One region of the Flintibacter porci genome, then DNA from elsewhere that is predicted to be linked to it. Evidence: predicted binding sites of a transcription regulator. Region 1 holds the regulator's gene; the other holds the start of a gene.

Region 1 (7,059 bases):
GAATTGCCCTGAAAGGGCAAGAGAGGGTCCCCTGGGGGATGTGCATCGGAAAGAACTCCTCTCACACCAGGTGGGCCGACTTTTCCGTAAGGAATCGAGGCCCGCCTGGTGTGCATCTTTCTCGAAGAAATGGTTTCACCATTTCTTCGAATTTTAACTCAGCTGGAACTGGCCGGTATACAGCTGGTAGTAGCGGCCCTTCTGGTCCAGCAGCTGCTGGTGGTCGCCCTTCTCCTGAATCTCGCCGTGCTCGATGACTACGATGCAGTTGGAGTTGCGCACGGTGGACAGGCGGTGGGCGATAACAAAGACGGTGCGGCCCTCCATCAGGGCGTCCATGCCCTGCTCGATATGCCGCTCGGTGCGGGTATCGATGGAGGAGGTGGCCTCGTCCAGGATCATCACCGGGGGATCGGCCACGGCGGCCCGGGCAATGGCAAGCAGTTGCCGCTGGCCCTGGCTCAGGTTGGCGCCGTCGCCAGTGACCATGGTGTTGTAGCCGTCGGGCAGACGGCGGATGAAGGAGTGGGCGTTTGCGCTCTTGGCGGCGGCGATGCACTCCTCGTCGGTGGCGTCCAGGCGGCCATAGCGGATATTATCCATGATAGTACCCGTAAACAGGTGGGTATCCTGGAGCACCGCACCCAGAGAGCGGCGCAGGTCGTCCTTGCGGATGGACTTGACGTCGATGCCGTCGTAGGTGATGAGACCGCCCTCGATCTCGTAGAAGCGGTTGATGAGGTTGGTGATGGTGGTCTTGCCCGCGCCGGTGGAGCCTACAAAGGCGATCTTCTGGCCGGGGTTGGCGTACACCGACACGTCCTTCAAAATCCGCTTGCCGGGGACATAGGAGAAGTCCACGTGGTTGAAGCGGACCGCGCCCTTGAGCTCGGTGAGATAGAAGTCCTCCCCGGGTACATTGCGCACGGTGCCGCGGATGATGTGCAGGGTGTTTTTGCCCTCTCGGTCGGGATACTTCCAGGCCCAGCCGTGATTGGCCAGGGCCGCAGGGTCGGTGATGGGGGTCAGCGTGCCGTCAGGCTCCACCCGCACCCAGATCCCATCGGTGGAATCCTGGTGGGGAGCCAGCAGCCGCAGGCCCTTCTGCTCCCGCACCGCCTGACCCAGTTCAATGGGGGTGTCCCCCGGGCCGATGAGCACAGGCACCAGAGACATTCCTGCATTGCGGGGGGTCTTCCAGGCCCAGGTGTGGGGCCGGCCGGAGCCGGTGTACTCCCGCAGGGTGCCGTTGGCGTCCTTCTCGGCACCCACCAGGGTGACAGAGCCCTGATCCACCTCGGGCTGGGTATCCATGACCTCAAAGATCCGCTCGGCGCCCGCCAGGGCGGACAGGAGGGTGGTCATCTGCTGGGAGATCTGGTTGAGGGGTTGGCCCACCTGCTTGGAGTAGTTGAGGTAGACCACCAGGCCGCCCAGGTCAAATCCCTGGAGGACGGACAGCAGTCCGCCGAAGGCAGCGGTGAGGGCGTAGCTGATATTCATGAGGTTGCCCGAGACAGGCATGATCATGGTGGAGTAGTAGTTGGCCTTCTGGGCCGCGTCCCGGTAGGTCTCGTTGAGCTTTTTAAACTCCTCCTTGGCCTTCTCCTCGCGGGTAAAGGCCTTGACCACCTTCAGGCCCTCGATCATCTCCTGGATGTTGCCGTTCACATCGCCCAGAGCCGCCTGCTGCTGCTGATAGAACTTGCGGCTGCGGCCGCCCAGCTTCTTAAAGAGCTGGATGGTCAGCACCAGCAGCAAAGCGGTAACGATAAACAGCTTCCAGTTGATGAAAAGCATCAGGCACACCAGGCCCACAAACATCAGGCAGCTGGAGCACAGGGAGACGACACTCTGCTCCAGGGCCAGCTGTACGTTATCCGCGTCGTTGGTGAAACGGCTCATGAGCTCGCCGTGGGGGTGCTGGTCAAAGTAGCTCAGGGGCAGATCCTGGAGCTTATCAAACAGGTCCTTACGCAGGCGGTTGACGCCCCGCTGGGCCAGACGAACCATGACTGCGGCCTGGCCATAGGTGGCCAAGCCGCCAAGCAGGTAAATCCCCACCAGCACCGCGATGGACTGGGCCAGTCCGGCAAAGTCGGTACAGCCCGACCAGATAAAATCGTTGATGATGCCCCGCATCATATAGGAGCCGCCCAGGTTGGTGCATACCGACACCAACAGGCAGCCCACCACCGCCAGCAGGGGCAGCTTGCTGCGGGTGAGGTAACCCAGCAGACGGCCAATGGTTTTGCCCATGTTCTTGGGCTTCTGATATCCCCCTTTGGGGGCATGATTGGGTCCCGGCATTATTCACCCACCCCTTCCTGCTGAGATTGATAGATTTCCTGATAAATGGGGCTGCTCTTGAGCAGCTCGTCATGGGTGCCGTGGGCGGCGATGTGGTCATCCTCCAGGATGAGGATCTCGTCGGCGTACTGCACCGAGGAGATCCGCTGGGCAATGATGATGACGGTGGTGTCCTTCAGGTTCTTGGCGAAGGACTCCCGGATGGCCGCCTCGGTGGCGGAGTCCACGGCGGAGGTAGAGTCGTCCAGGATGAGCACCACGGGCTTGCGGAGCATGGCCCGGGCGATGCACAGCCGCTGCTTCTGGCCGCCGGAGACGTTGGTGCCGCCCTGGGTGAGCATGGTGTCAAAGCCGTCGGGCAGCGCCATGATGAAGTCGTAGGCCTGGGCGTCCTTGGCCGCCTGGATGATCTCCTCCTCGGTGGCGTCCTCCTTGCCCCACTTCAGGTTCTCCCGAATGGTGCCGGTGAACAGCACGTTGGTCTGGAGCACCATGCCGATGCGGCTGCGCAGCTCCTCCAGGGGGTAGTCCCGCACGTCCACACCGTCCAGCAGCACCGCGCCGCCTGTGACGTCGTAGAAGCGGGGAATGAGGTTCACGAGAGAGGACTTTCCGGTGCCGGTGCCGCCCACGATGGCCACAAACTGGCCGGGCTTTACGTCAAAGCTGATGTGGGAGAGCACATCGTCGCCGGTGCCGGTGGCCACATACTTGAAGGACACATCCCGGAACTCCACCTCGCCCTTGGGGGCGGGCAGGACCTGCTTTTCGGCCTCGGGCTTATCCTCCACGGAGGGCTCAGTGCTCAAAACCTCGTTAATACGGTGGGCACAGGCCTGGGCACGGGAGAGCTGCAGCAGGGACATGGCCACCATCATCACGCTCATGAGGATCTGGACGATGTAGTTGATGAAGGCCTGCAGCTGGCCCAGATCAAAGGTGGCGTTCATAACCATCCGGCCGCCGAAGTACAGCACCGCTACGGTGGCGCCGTTCATGGCCAGCATCATGATGGGCAGGATAGCGATGATGCGCAGGCCAACGGCCAGGGCGGCGTCCATCAGCTCATCGTTGGACTTTTTGAATTTTTTCCGCTCGTAGTCGGCCCGCACGAAGATCTTGACCACCCGGATGGCCACCAGGTTCTCCTGGAGGGTGTTGTTCAGGTTGTCGATCTTCTTCTGCATGGTCTCAAACAGGCGGGTACAGATAAACATCAGTCCACCCACCGCAATAAGCATCAGAGGGATGACCACCACCAGTACCAGCGCCAGCTTGGCGTTGAGGGTAAAGCTGATACACAAAGCGGCCACCAGCATCACCGGGGCACGCACCAGCATCCGAAGGCCCATGGCCAGCATCATGGTCATGGCGTTGACGTCGTTGGTCATACGGGTGATGAGGGAGGCGGAGGAGAAGCGGTCGATGTCGGCAAAGGAGAACTCCTGCACCTTGTCAAAGAGGCACTGGCGCAGGTTTGCACCGAACCCCTGGCTGGCAAAGGCGGCATATTTGGAGGCAAATACACCGCAGAACATGGCTACACCCGCCAGAGCCAGCATCACCAGGCCCATTTTAAAGATGTAGCCCACATCGCCGGTGGGGATGGCGGTGTCCACGATCTCCGACATCACCAGGGGGAGCAGCAGCTCGCAGATGACCTCCAGAACGATCAGGATGGGGGCCTTGACGGCCTGCCGCTTGTAGCCCTGGAGGTGGGTCAAAAACAGTTGAAGCAAGTCCGATCTTCCTTTCTTTCCCTACAAGGGGTCATGGTTGGTCCAGACGCAGGTTCTCCAGTGCACGGAGATAAAAGCCGTGCAGCTGGGTCTGCTCCTGGGTGGTAAAGCCGGCGTACATCCGCCGGTTCACCCGCTGCAGGCAGGCAAAGCAGTCATCCACCGCTTTCTGGCCCTTGTCAGTCAGCTTCACCCGGTTGCGCCGGGCGTCGCCGGGCTCAGGTTCCCGGTGGATATATCCCTTTTTCTCCAGGGATTTCAGCGAGGTGGCTACCGACGCGGGAGAAATATCCAGCAGAGTGGACAGCTCCCGCTGGGCCTGGACCTGTCCGTCCGGGCAGCGGTCTCCCGCACTGCGCAAAATGCACAACAGCAGCGGGTGACCTACCTCCTGCAAGCCGGCAGCATTCAGCTCCGCCTGCACCGCATTGCGGTGGGCCTGGTGCAGTTTATGCTCCAGCACCCCCAGATCAATGCCAAGGTTTGCCACGCAGTTTCCTCCCTTCCTTCGACGTTTTTCGTTAACAGCTTAATCATTAACATGTTGAACATTTTAGCACTGAGGACGAAAATGTCAAAGCGGGAGCAGGCAGATTCAAAATTTGTTCACAAATGCCGCAAATTGCATTTATTTGGAACATCCGTTTGACTTCCAAAGGGGGATATGGTACAATATTTGCAAAATAAAACCACGCCGCCCAGTGTGTCCGGGAAGGAGCTTGGCTATGAAAACGCTGACCCCGAAACAGCAAAAAATTTACGATTATATCTTGGATTTCACGGCAGAGCACGGCTATCCCCCCTCGGTGCGGGAGATCGGCGCCGCTGTGGGCCTCAAGTCCCCCTCCACGGTCCACTTCCACCTCAAGGGGCTGGAGGAGGCGGGGGTCATCGTCAAGGCCGAGGGCAAGACCCGGGCCATCTCCCTGCCCGGCGTGTCCCCCCGCCCGGTGGCGGAGGAGACCGATCCCCACGCCAACCAGATCCCCGTGGTGGGCAACGTGGCCGCCGGCTCCCCCATCCTGGCCGAGGAGTGCATCGAGGACTACCTCACCTTTGATACCGAGGGTCTGTCCGGTGAGCACTTTGCCCTGCGGGTGCGGGGCGAGTCCATGCTGGGGGCGGGCATTCTCCCCGGCGACCTGGTGGTGGTCCACCGGCAGAGCGAGGCCCAGTCGGGCCAGATCGTGGTGGCCCTCTTCGAGGACGAGGCTACGGTGAAAACCCTGCGCCGCCGGGACGGCAAGGTGTGGCTCATGCCGGCCAACGACGACTATCAGCCCATCGACGGCACCAAGGCCCAGATCCTGGGCCAGGTAGTAGCGGTGGTGCGGCGCTACTGAGATGAACAAGACCGAACTGTTGGACCGCTGCGCCCGCAGCGGCGAGGAGCGGGTACTTCTCTCCCGGGTACTGGACAAGCTGGAGCTGTCCCAAAACCGGGGCATCCCCGCCCATACTCCCTTTCTCTCCCCGGGAGAGCGGGCGTCCGTGACCGATTTACTTTCCGCCTGGGGGCACCCCCGGCACGTGTTTTTCGGCGGCTACCCCGATGCTGAGCGCACCGTGTGTCTCTTTCTCCCCGACTGGCAGGAGGAAGAGGACGCCATCGCCGACCCGGAGGGACCTCTGGCCGCTTTGGAGGCCACCTTTCCCAACGGGGCAGAGCTGTCCCACCGGGACATTCTGGGCTCCCTCATGGGCCTTGGCATCACCCGGGAGAAGTTGGGGGACATCTTGGTGGAGGGAAACCGCTGCCAGGTCCTGGCCCTGCGGGACGCCCTACCCATCCTTTTGAGCCAGTGGGAGTCCGCCGGGCGGTGGAAGGCCAAGCTGCGGGAGATTTCCCTCTCGGAGCTCACCCCCAAGCCGCCCCAGGTGAAGACCATCCGGGACACGGTGGCCGCCCTGCGGCTGGACGCGGTGCTGGCTTCCGGGTTTTCCACCTCCCGTTCCAAGGCTGCTCAGCTGGTGAGCGCCGGGCGGGTATCGGTAAACCACCGGGAGTGTATGAAAAGCGACCGCACCGTAGAGCAGGGGGACGTGCTCTCCTGCCGGGGACTGGGCAAGTGCGTGGTCAAAGAAGTGCTGGGCCAGTCCAAAAAGGGCCGGATCATGCTGATTTTAGAGCGATATATATAAAAAAATCCTGCTGTCTAAGACAGCAGGATTTTTTTATTCTTCTTCCTCCATGGGTACGATCTGCAGCAGGCTGCCGGTACGGGGCTGCAAGGTGAGCAGATGTCCCTCGGGGCCGATGTGGAACCGGGCGGAGCCCAGCAGCAGCTGCACGCCCTCGTGTTCCCGCAGGCGCAGGGTGGCCTCCTCGCTACCGGTGTTGAAGGCGGCCAGGATGGTCTCCTCTCCCTGGGTGCGGGTGAAGGCCAGCACCGGCCCCTTGCCCACCCGGTAGTGGATATCTCCCTGGCGCAGGGCAGGGCTCTGCTTGCGCATGTGGCCCAGGCGGGAGAACCAGCCCATCAGCTCCGAGTCCTCCCTTCCCCAGGGGAAGGTGCGGCGGTTGAAGGGGTCCTCAAAGCCCTCCATGCCCGCCTCGTCGCCGTAGTACACGGTGGGGGAGCCGGGGAAGGCAAACATCAGGGCCGCGCCCAGCTTCAGCAGCTCCTTGGCCCGGCGGCGCTGGTCAGGTCCCAGACGGTAGTTGGAGCGCCACTCCTTGCTCTGGTGCTCACAGCCCTCCTCTGCCCCCAGCAGGGTGAGGATGCGGGCCGTGTCGTGGGTGCCCAGAGAGTTCATGGCGGAGTAGTAGGCAAAGCGGGGGTAGTTTTCCCGCAGCGTCTCCATGGCGTTGACAAAGTCCGCCGCGTCGCCGCCCTTTAAATAGGACAGCACCGCGTTGCGGAAGGGGTAGTTCATCAGGCCGTCGCAGTGCCGGCCCATGATGTGCCGCCGGCGCACGCCGTAGGCCACCTTGGTGGAGCCGTCCTCCCACACCTCGCCGATGATCACCGCGTCGGGCTTCTCCGCCCGGGCGGCCTCGTGGATGCCC
Region 2 (7,059 bases), on a different contig from region 1:
CCAGTTATCCCCAAAGGCAACGGTCTCCTCCGGCGAGACTCCCAGCGCCCGGCACAGCTGCTCCAGGCCGGTTCCCTTGTCTGCCAGAGTAAAGTCCAGCCAGTCGGGACCTGCCGCCGCCATATGCAGCGCCTCCCCCCACTGGGGTCCCAGAACCTGGGCAGGCTCTTTGGTCCCTGCGGGGCAGTAGGCCGACACCTTCAAAATGTCCTCCTCAATTTGCCGGGGATGCTCCAAAATCTGGACCCGGTTGCCCTTCTCATCTTTCAGCATGGACACATAGTCGCTCGTGCACCGGCACACATAGCTTACGTTAGCGCCGGACACTAGCAGCTGGCAGCCCGGCAGGGCCAGGATGTCCTCTGCCAGAGCAAGAGACGCCTCCCGGGGCATAGAGGTCTTGCCCAGTACCGGGGCGTCCTCCTCCCGGCCCGCCCCATAGAGAATGGCCCCGTTTTCACACAGATAGGCCAGCTCATCCTGCACCGGGGTGAACAGCCCGCGCAGGGAGTGGTACTGCCGCCCAGAGGCGGGACAGAAGATCACTCCCCGCTCCCGCAGCTGCTCAATCACCTGGAACAGGCTGGGCCGCAGGTTGATCTGCCCATAGGGCAGCAGAGTTCCATCAATATCACTGACGATCAATTTCACCATAGTCATGTTTCTCCTTGAAAGATCCGCTTTTCCAGCTCCGGGGGCAGGGTCTGGAAGGTTTCCACCCAGTAGCGGCACAGCTCTTGAAGCTCCGCTTCCCGACCTTCAAACAGGGCGTCCTTTACCCTCGCCACCGACCAGCCCGCCTGGCGGGCGGCAGCACAGTAGTCCGGAGCGTCCTCGAAGAGCAAGCAGTCTCCACAGGCCACTCCCATCTCCTCCGCTGCCCGGCGGTAGAGGTTAGAGTCGCGCTTTTCCAGGCCCAGTTCCTTGGTAGTAATGACCCGCTCCAGAAGCGGCAGCAGACCGTGGCGTTCCAGCGCCGCCCGACACAGAGGCGGCATGCAGGAGGTGAGCACCGCCATCCGCTCCCCCGCCTGGTGGCAGCGCAGTAAAAACTCTTTTGCTCCCGGCTTCAGGGGCAGAGTGTGGGCGTAGGCCTCCCGGGCCAGTTCCATCCAGGCGTCTAAAATCTCCTGCGGACTATGGGGCAGCCCAAAGCGCTCTTTCGTGTAGCGGGCGGCGTCCGGTGCACTGTGGTGGGCCACATAGTCGGTATAGTCGGCCGGTACCGGGGAGATCCCCTGCCGCCCTAAAAATTCCACATCGATGTCCAGCCACACCCCGTTGGAGTCCAGCAGGGTGCCGTCCAGATCAAAAAACAGCATATCCATCCTCCTCCGCCCAGAACCGCCAGGGAAAGTCCACCGCTTCCTCCGCATAGTCGATCCCCACCCGGGGGCCCACATGGATCTTAGCCGGGTCGGGGGCTGGTCCGTCGCACACGTAGAGGGGTGGAACGGTCAGGTCCAGACCGTTTTCCTCCCGGGTGAGAGCCAGTCCCTTACACAACTTTCCAGGGCCGTCCAAAAAATGGCGGGTTTGATACCTGGTAAGCTCATTTTCCTTGCGGCCAAAGCGATTGTCTGCTATAATATCCCTGTTTTGGACGGGAATCGCCCCTCGCAGCAATACTGCGCAGGGTTCCCCCTCCGGTTCGGTCACCAAATTGAGGCAGTGATACATTCCATAGATGAGATAGATGTAGGCGGTGCCCGGCGGCGCAAACAGGGTCTGGGTGCGGGGCGTACGCTTATACCCGTAGGCGTGGCAGGCCTTGTCCATCCGCCCCACATAGGCTTCTGTCTCCATGATGCGGCATATCAGCGTTTTGTCCTCATACTCCCGCACCAGATATTTGCCCAAAAGGTCCCGGGCCACCTCCACGGTATCCCGGTCATAAAAGGACTTTGGCAGGATCTCCACCTATCTCACCTCCAAGAGAGAAATACGTTCAAAGCAACGGTATCCTACCATGTTTCCCGTAAAAATGCAACTTCGTACAGGAGTGAAATGCAATGAAATCCAACCTCTCCCGCAAGCTGGCCAAACCCATGCTGTTTTTGGCCGCCTTTATCTGGGGCACCTCCTTCTTCATTATGAAAAATACGCTGGATGCTACCCCGGTGTTCTGGCTGCTCACTTTCCGCTTCGGCACGGGAGCCATTCTGCTGGGACTGTTCTGCTGGAAGAAGTGGGGGACTGTTTTTAAAAAGGACTATATCTGGCGCGGCGGAATTCTGGGTGCTTTCCTCTATCTGGCTTACAGCGCCCAGACCTTTGGTCTGGTATACACCACGCCTTCGAAAAACGCCTTTCTTACTTCGGTCTACTGCGTACTGGTCCCCTTCCTCTACTGGTGGCTGGCCAAGCAGCGCCCCGACCGCTATAACATTCTGGCCGCTGTGCTGTGTGTTGCCGGAGTTGGCCTGGTATCCCTCAACGGCGATCTCACCATTACGATAGGGGATCTGCTCACCCTGGTCAGCGCTCTGTTTTACGCCCTGCACATTGTAGCGGTAAACAAGCTCTCCCCCGGCAAAGACGTTTACCTCATTACTGTCTTCCAGTTTGCAGGTACGGCAATCCTGTCTCTGATCAGCGCCGCCCTCTTCCAGCCCTTCCCTGCTGCCATCTTCTCTCAGGCGCAGGTACTGCTGCCTCTGCTTTATCTGTGTGTGGTGTGCACCACGGTGGCTCTGCTGTTCCAGAATGTGGGACAGGTAGGCTCTGACCCCTCCTCCGCCTCGGTGATTTTATCCCTGGAGTCGGTATTCGGCGTACTGTTCTCGGTGCTGTTCTACGGCGACCCGGTCACTCCCCGTCTGCTGGCCGGCTTTGCACTGATTTTTGTGGCGGTCATTGGCTCGGAGACCAAGTTCTCCTTCCTTCGCTCTAAGCGCAGTCCCTCCAAGGAACAGACCGCAGACAGCTTTTAGTTGAATCAATTGTGAGATTATGGTATAATATTGTTTACTGATTCTTAAAACTTCACGTAAAGGAGGCCCGACTATGGTACTGCACGAGTCCGGTGAGGACTACCTGGAGGCCATTCTGGTGCTGCGCCAGGAGAAGGGCATCGTCCGCTCCATCGACGTAGCCCAATACCTGGGTTATTCCAAGCCCTCTGTCAGCCGCGCCGTGTCCATTCTGAAAACCAACGGTTACATCACCATGGAAAAGGACGGCCATCTGGAACTGACGGAGGAGGGCGAGGCCAACGCCCAGCGGGTCTATGAGCGCCACCGTTTCCTCACCCAATGGCTGGTCCACTTGGGCGTCTCCCCGGAGACGGCCGCCGCGGATGCCTGCCGCATTGAGCACGACATCAGCCCCGAGACCTTTGAGTGCCTCAAGCGGCACGTCAGCCAAAACACTTCAGAATAAGATTCGTCTTACAGGCGCGCGTTCGGGCTTGTCCCGCCGCTTGCCTTTTAATACCCATCCAAAGGAGGAATATTCATGTCCCTTGACTCCATTTTGTCCCAGGTAACCGGCGGGGTCTCCTGGCAGGCACTGACCCTCTCCACCATCCTTCGGGGTGCACTGACTCTCATCATCGGCATCATTGTGGTAAAGATCCTCATGAAGCTGGTGGACCGGGCACTGAACCGCAGCAAAGCGGTCGTCGCCGTGCGGGGTTATATCCGCTCTACCGTGCGGGTGCTGCTGTGGTCTATCCTGGCCGTGATGGTCCTCAGCGCCTTGAACGTGCCCGTCACCTCCATCATTGCCGTGTTCAGCGTGGCCGGTCTGGCTGTGTCCCTGGCCCTTCAGAACACCCTGTCCAATCTGGCCAGCGGCATCGTCATCATGGTCTCCAAGCCCTTCGTCGTAGGTGACTATGTGGAAATCGACAATGTGGGCGGCACCGTATCCACCGTGGGTCTGGTCTACTCCATGCTGGTCACCCCGGAAAATAAGGAGATCTACATCCCCAACAGCCAGGTTTCCGCTGCCAAGGTCATCAACTACACCCATTTGGGCCGCCGCCGCATGGAGCTGCTCTTTTCCGCCTCCTATGACGCCCCCACTGAGACCGTAAAAACTGCCCTGCGGGAAGTGGTAGAGCAGTTCCCGCAAATTCTCTCCGATCCCGCCCCTGCCATCTGGCTCAACGCCTATAAGGACAGCTGCATTGAGTATGTGGTGCGGGTCTGGACCACCACGGAGGACTACTGGAACGTTTACTATCCCCTGCTGGAGGCCGTGCGTCCCGCCTTTGAGCGCCATGGCATCGAGATGACCTACAACCATCTCAACGTCCATCTGCTGAAACCTTAACTTGTTTTCCTGCAAAGCCCTGACTGCCGTTTCCGGCAGCCAGGGCTTTTTCCATCCAAAAACTCCCCCTTGACTTTCTTCTTCTCCGCTTTATAATAATAGTACAAATGTTCTATTTCGAGGTGAAGGGTATGGAGCTGCTGCAAAAACTGGAGATTTTGGCCGACGCGGCCAAATATGACGCCGCCTGCACCTCCAGCGGTCTCAACCGTTCGGGACGACCGGGAACCATCGGCAGCACCACCCAGTGCGGCTGCTGCCACTCCTTCTCCGCTGACGGGCGGTGCATCTCCATGTTAAAAGTACTGATGACCAACGTGTGCGTCTACGACTGTCAATACTGCGTCAACCGCCGCTCCAACGACCTGCCCCGGGCCGCCTTCACCCCCCGGGAGCTGTGTGAGCTCACCATGGGCTTTTACCGCCGCAACTATATCGAGGGTCTCTTTCTCTCCTCCGCCGTCCTCCGGGACCCGGACTACACCACCGAGCAAATGATCCAGTGTCTGCGTCTGCTGCGGGAGGAGTACCGCTTCGGAGGCTACATCCACGCCAAGGCAATTCCCGGGGCTGATCCCCTGCTCACCCAGCAGCTGGGACTGCTGGCCGACCGGCTGAGCGTGAACATCGAGCTGCCCAGCGCCCAAAGCCTGGCCCTGCTGGCTCCGGACAAAAAGAAGCAGGCCATTCTGGCCCCTATGGGGCAGATCCGGGACGGGATCACGGTCTCCAAACAGGAGCTGAAGGTATACCGCCACGCCCCCCGGTTTGCCCCGGCGGGGCAGTCCACCCAGATGATCGTGGGGGCCACTGGTGAGAGCGACCGGCAGATTTTGGCCCTCACCCAGGGGCTCTACCGCACCTACCGCCTCAAGCGGGTCTTCTACTCCGCCTATATGCCCGTATCCAACAGCCCCCTGCTCCCCGCTCCCCAGGGGTTCCAGCCACCTCTGCTCCGGGAGCACCGGCTCTACCAGGCCGACTGGCTGCTGCGGTTTTACCACTTCCAGGCGGAAGAAATTCTGGACGAAAACCAGCCTTATCTGGACCCCCGCCTAGACCCCAAATGCGGCTGGGCACTGCGCCACCTGGAGCACTTTCCGGTGGAGGTGAACCGGGCGGACTACGAGACCCTGCTGCGGGTCCCGGGCATTGGAGTCAAGAGTGCCCGGCGGATTTTGGCCGCCCGGCGCTTCGGCCCTTTGAACTTCCAGGGGCTCAAGCAGCTGGGGGTGGTGCTCAAGCGGGCCCAGTATTTCATTACCTGTTCCGGCAGGATGGAGCGGGGGCTTCGGGTCAGCCAGGATGGACTGCTGCGCCATCTGGTAGCTCTGGAGACCTCCAACCTGGCCCAACCGGAATGGGAACAGCTGTCTCTCTTCTCCATGGGAGGTGCGTCATGAACTGGACTCAGGTCTCCTATCTCTACGACGGCTCCCTGGCCGGTTTTCTCACCTGCGTATTTGAGGCCTACACCCACCGGGAGGAGCCGGCGGACTTCACTCCCTTCGATCAGGCCTGCGCCTCCTTCTACGCCCAGCGCTCGGTGGAAACCGACCGGGCCAAGGCCCAGCGGGTGTACCGCTCTCTGGAGGCCAAGCTGGGAAAGACGGGAAAGGACTGGCTGCTGCGTGGATTTCTTACCTGCCTGCCCGACCGGGAACTTTGGCTTTGGCGCTTCCTCCGCCTGGGATACAAGCGAGGGCCCGGCTTTACCCGGGACCTCACCCACCCGGTGGTAAACCAGGTCCACAAGGCAGTTCAGGCTCTCAGCAGCGAGGCCCATCTATTCACCGGCTTTGTCCGCTTCTCTCAGCTGGAAGGCGTGCTGGTGGGGACCATCACGCCCAAAAACCGGGTACTGCCCCTGCTGCGCATCCACTTCTGCTCCCGCCTGCCTCAGGAACAGTTCCTGCTCTACGATAAGACCCACCAGGAGGCCCTGGTCCACACTCCGGGCCGTTGGGCCATCCTGCCTATGGAGGACTTTGAAATAGGCCCGGCAGACCAGGAGGAATTGGCCTACCGAAAAATGTGGCGCAGCTTTTACCACACCATCTCCATTGAGGGGCGCTACAATCCCAAGTGCCGCATGACTCATATGCCCAAGCGGTACTGGGGAGACATGACAGAATTTGCCCCGCCGGAACAGGAATCCCTGGCAAAATGAGAAAAACAGCGGACCGATCAGAATCCATCTGATCGGTCCGCTGTTCGTTTCTTTTTATTAGCGCTGTTTGAAGGCGAAGAAGCGCTGGCCAAAGTAATTGAGGATCACAAAAAGTCCCGAGCCAGCCAGCATAGTCAGGTTGCCCTGGAGTTGCTCGCTCAGTCCCCAGCCAGAGAGGATCCAGGCCACGGCAGGCTTGGCCAGGCCGTAGGCCAGCAGCCAGCACACCGAGATGTTCACCACAAACCGCAGTACCACCCCCGCGCCCTTCTCCTGGTTGCGGAAGGTGAAGTGCTTATTGAGGAAGAAGCTGACGATGCTGCCGATAATGTAGTTAGCCGCCGAGGAGATCCAGTAGCCTGCGTCCCCCCAGGTGTGCAGTCCGGCCAGATTGTACAGGCCGAACATCACCCCATAGCCTACCAGGGTGTTGATGACGCCCACCACGATAAAGCGGAAGAAGGTGGGATCGAAGATCTTTTTCAGCTTATCGGTCATCCTGCTTGCCTCCGCACTCCTGAGAGATAATGAACCGGGGCCGGTCCTTGATCTCCTCGTAGATCTTGGCGATGTAATAGCCGATGATGCCCAGGCAGATCATCAGAATGCTT

The links. The regulator LexA, encoded in region 1, represses DNA repair genes until DNA is damaged. The targets are predictions, from matches to a motif close to CNAACANNTGTTNG.
Region 2: the regulator LexA is predicted to act here: its motif matches at 4,379-4,392, upstream of ACEVJL_RS15515 (putative DNA modification/repair radical SAM protein).

The regions. Positions count from the first base shown of each region.
Region 1 is NZ_JBHEVB010000001.1:212,693-219,751, forward strand. Features, by position in the region: gene ACEVJL_RS00995 (ABC transporter ATP-binding protein) at 154-2,310, opposite strand; gene ACEVJL_RS01000 (ABC transporter ATP-binding protein) at 2,310-4,049, opposite strand; gene ACEVJL_RS01005 (MarR family winged helix-turn-helix transcriptional regulator) at 4,081-4,539, opposite strand; gene lexA (transcriptional repressor LexA) at 4,775-5,392, shown strand; gene ACEVJL_RS01015 (YlmH family RNA-binding protein) at 5,394-6,191, shown strand; gene ACEVJL_RS01020 (glycoside hydrolase family 13 protein) at 6,225-7,059, opposite strand, start outside.
Region 2 is NZ_JBHEVB010000022.1:2,303-9,361, forward strand. Features, by position in the region: gene ACEVJL_RS15485 (HAD family hydrolase) at 1-654, opposite strand, end outside; gene ACEVJL_RS15490 (HAD family hydrolase) at 657-1,322, opposite strand; gene ACEVJL_RS15495 (DNA-3-methyladenine glycosylase) at 1,309-1,920, opposite strand; gene ACEVJL_RS15500 (DMT family transporter) at 2,013-2,933, shown strand; gene ACEVJL_RS15505 (metal-dependent transcriptional regulator) at 3,007-3,381, shown strand; gene ACEVJL_RS15510 (mechanosensitive ion channel family protein) at 3,457-4,278, shown strand; gene ACEVJL_RS15515 (putative DNA modification/repair radical SAM protein) at 4,410-5,681, shown strand; gene ACEVJL_RS15520 (TIGR03915 family putative DNA repair protein) at 5,678-6,448, shown strand; gene ACEVJL_RS15525 (GtrA family protein) at 6,506-6,946, opposite strand; gene ACEVJL_RS15530 (glycosyltransferase family 2 protein) at 6,936-7,059, opposite strand, start outside.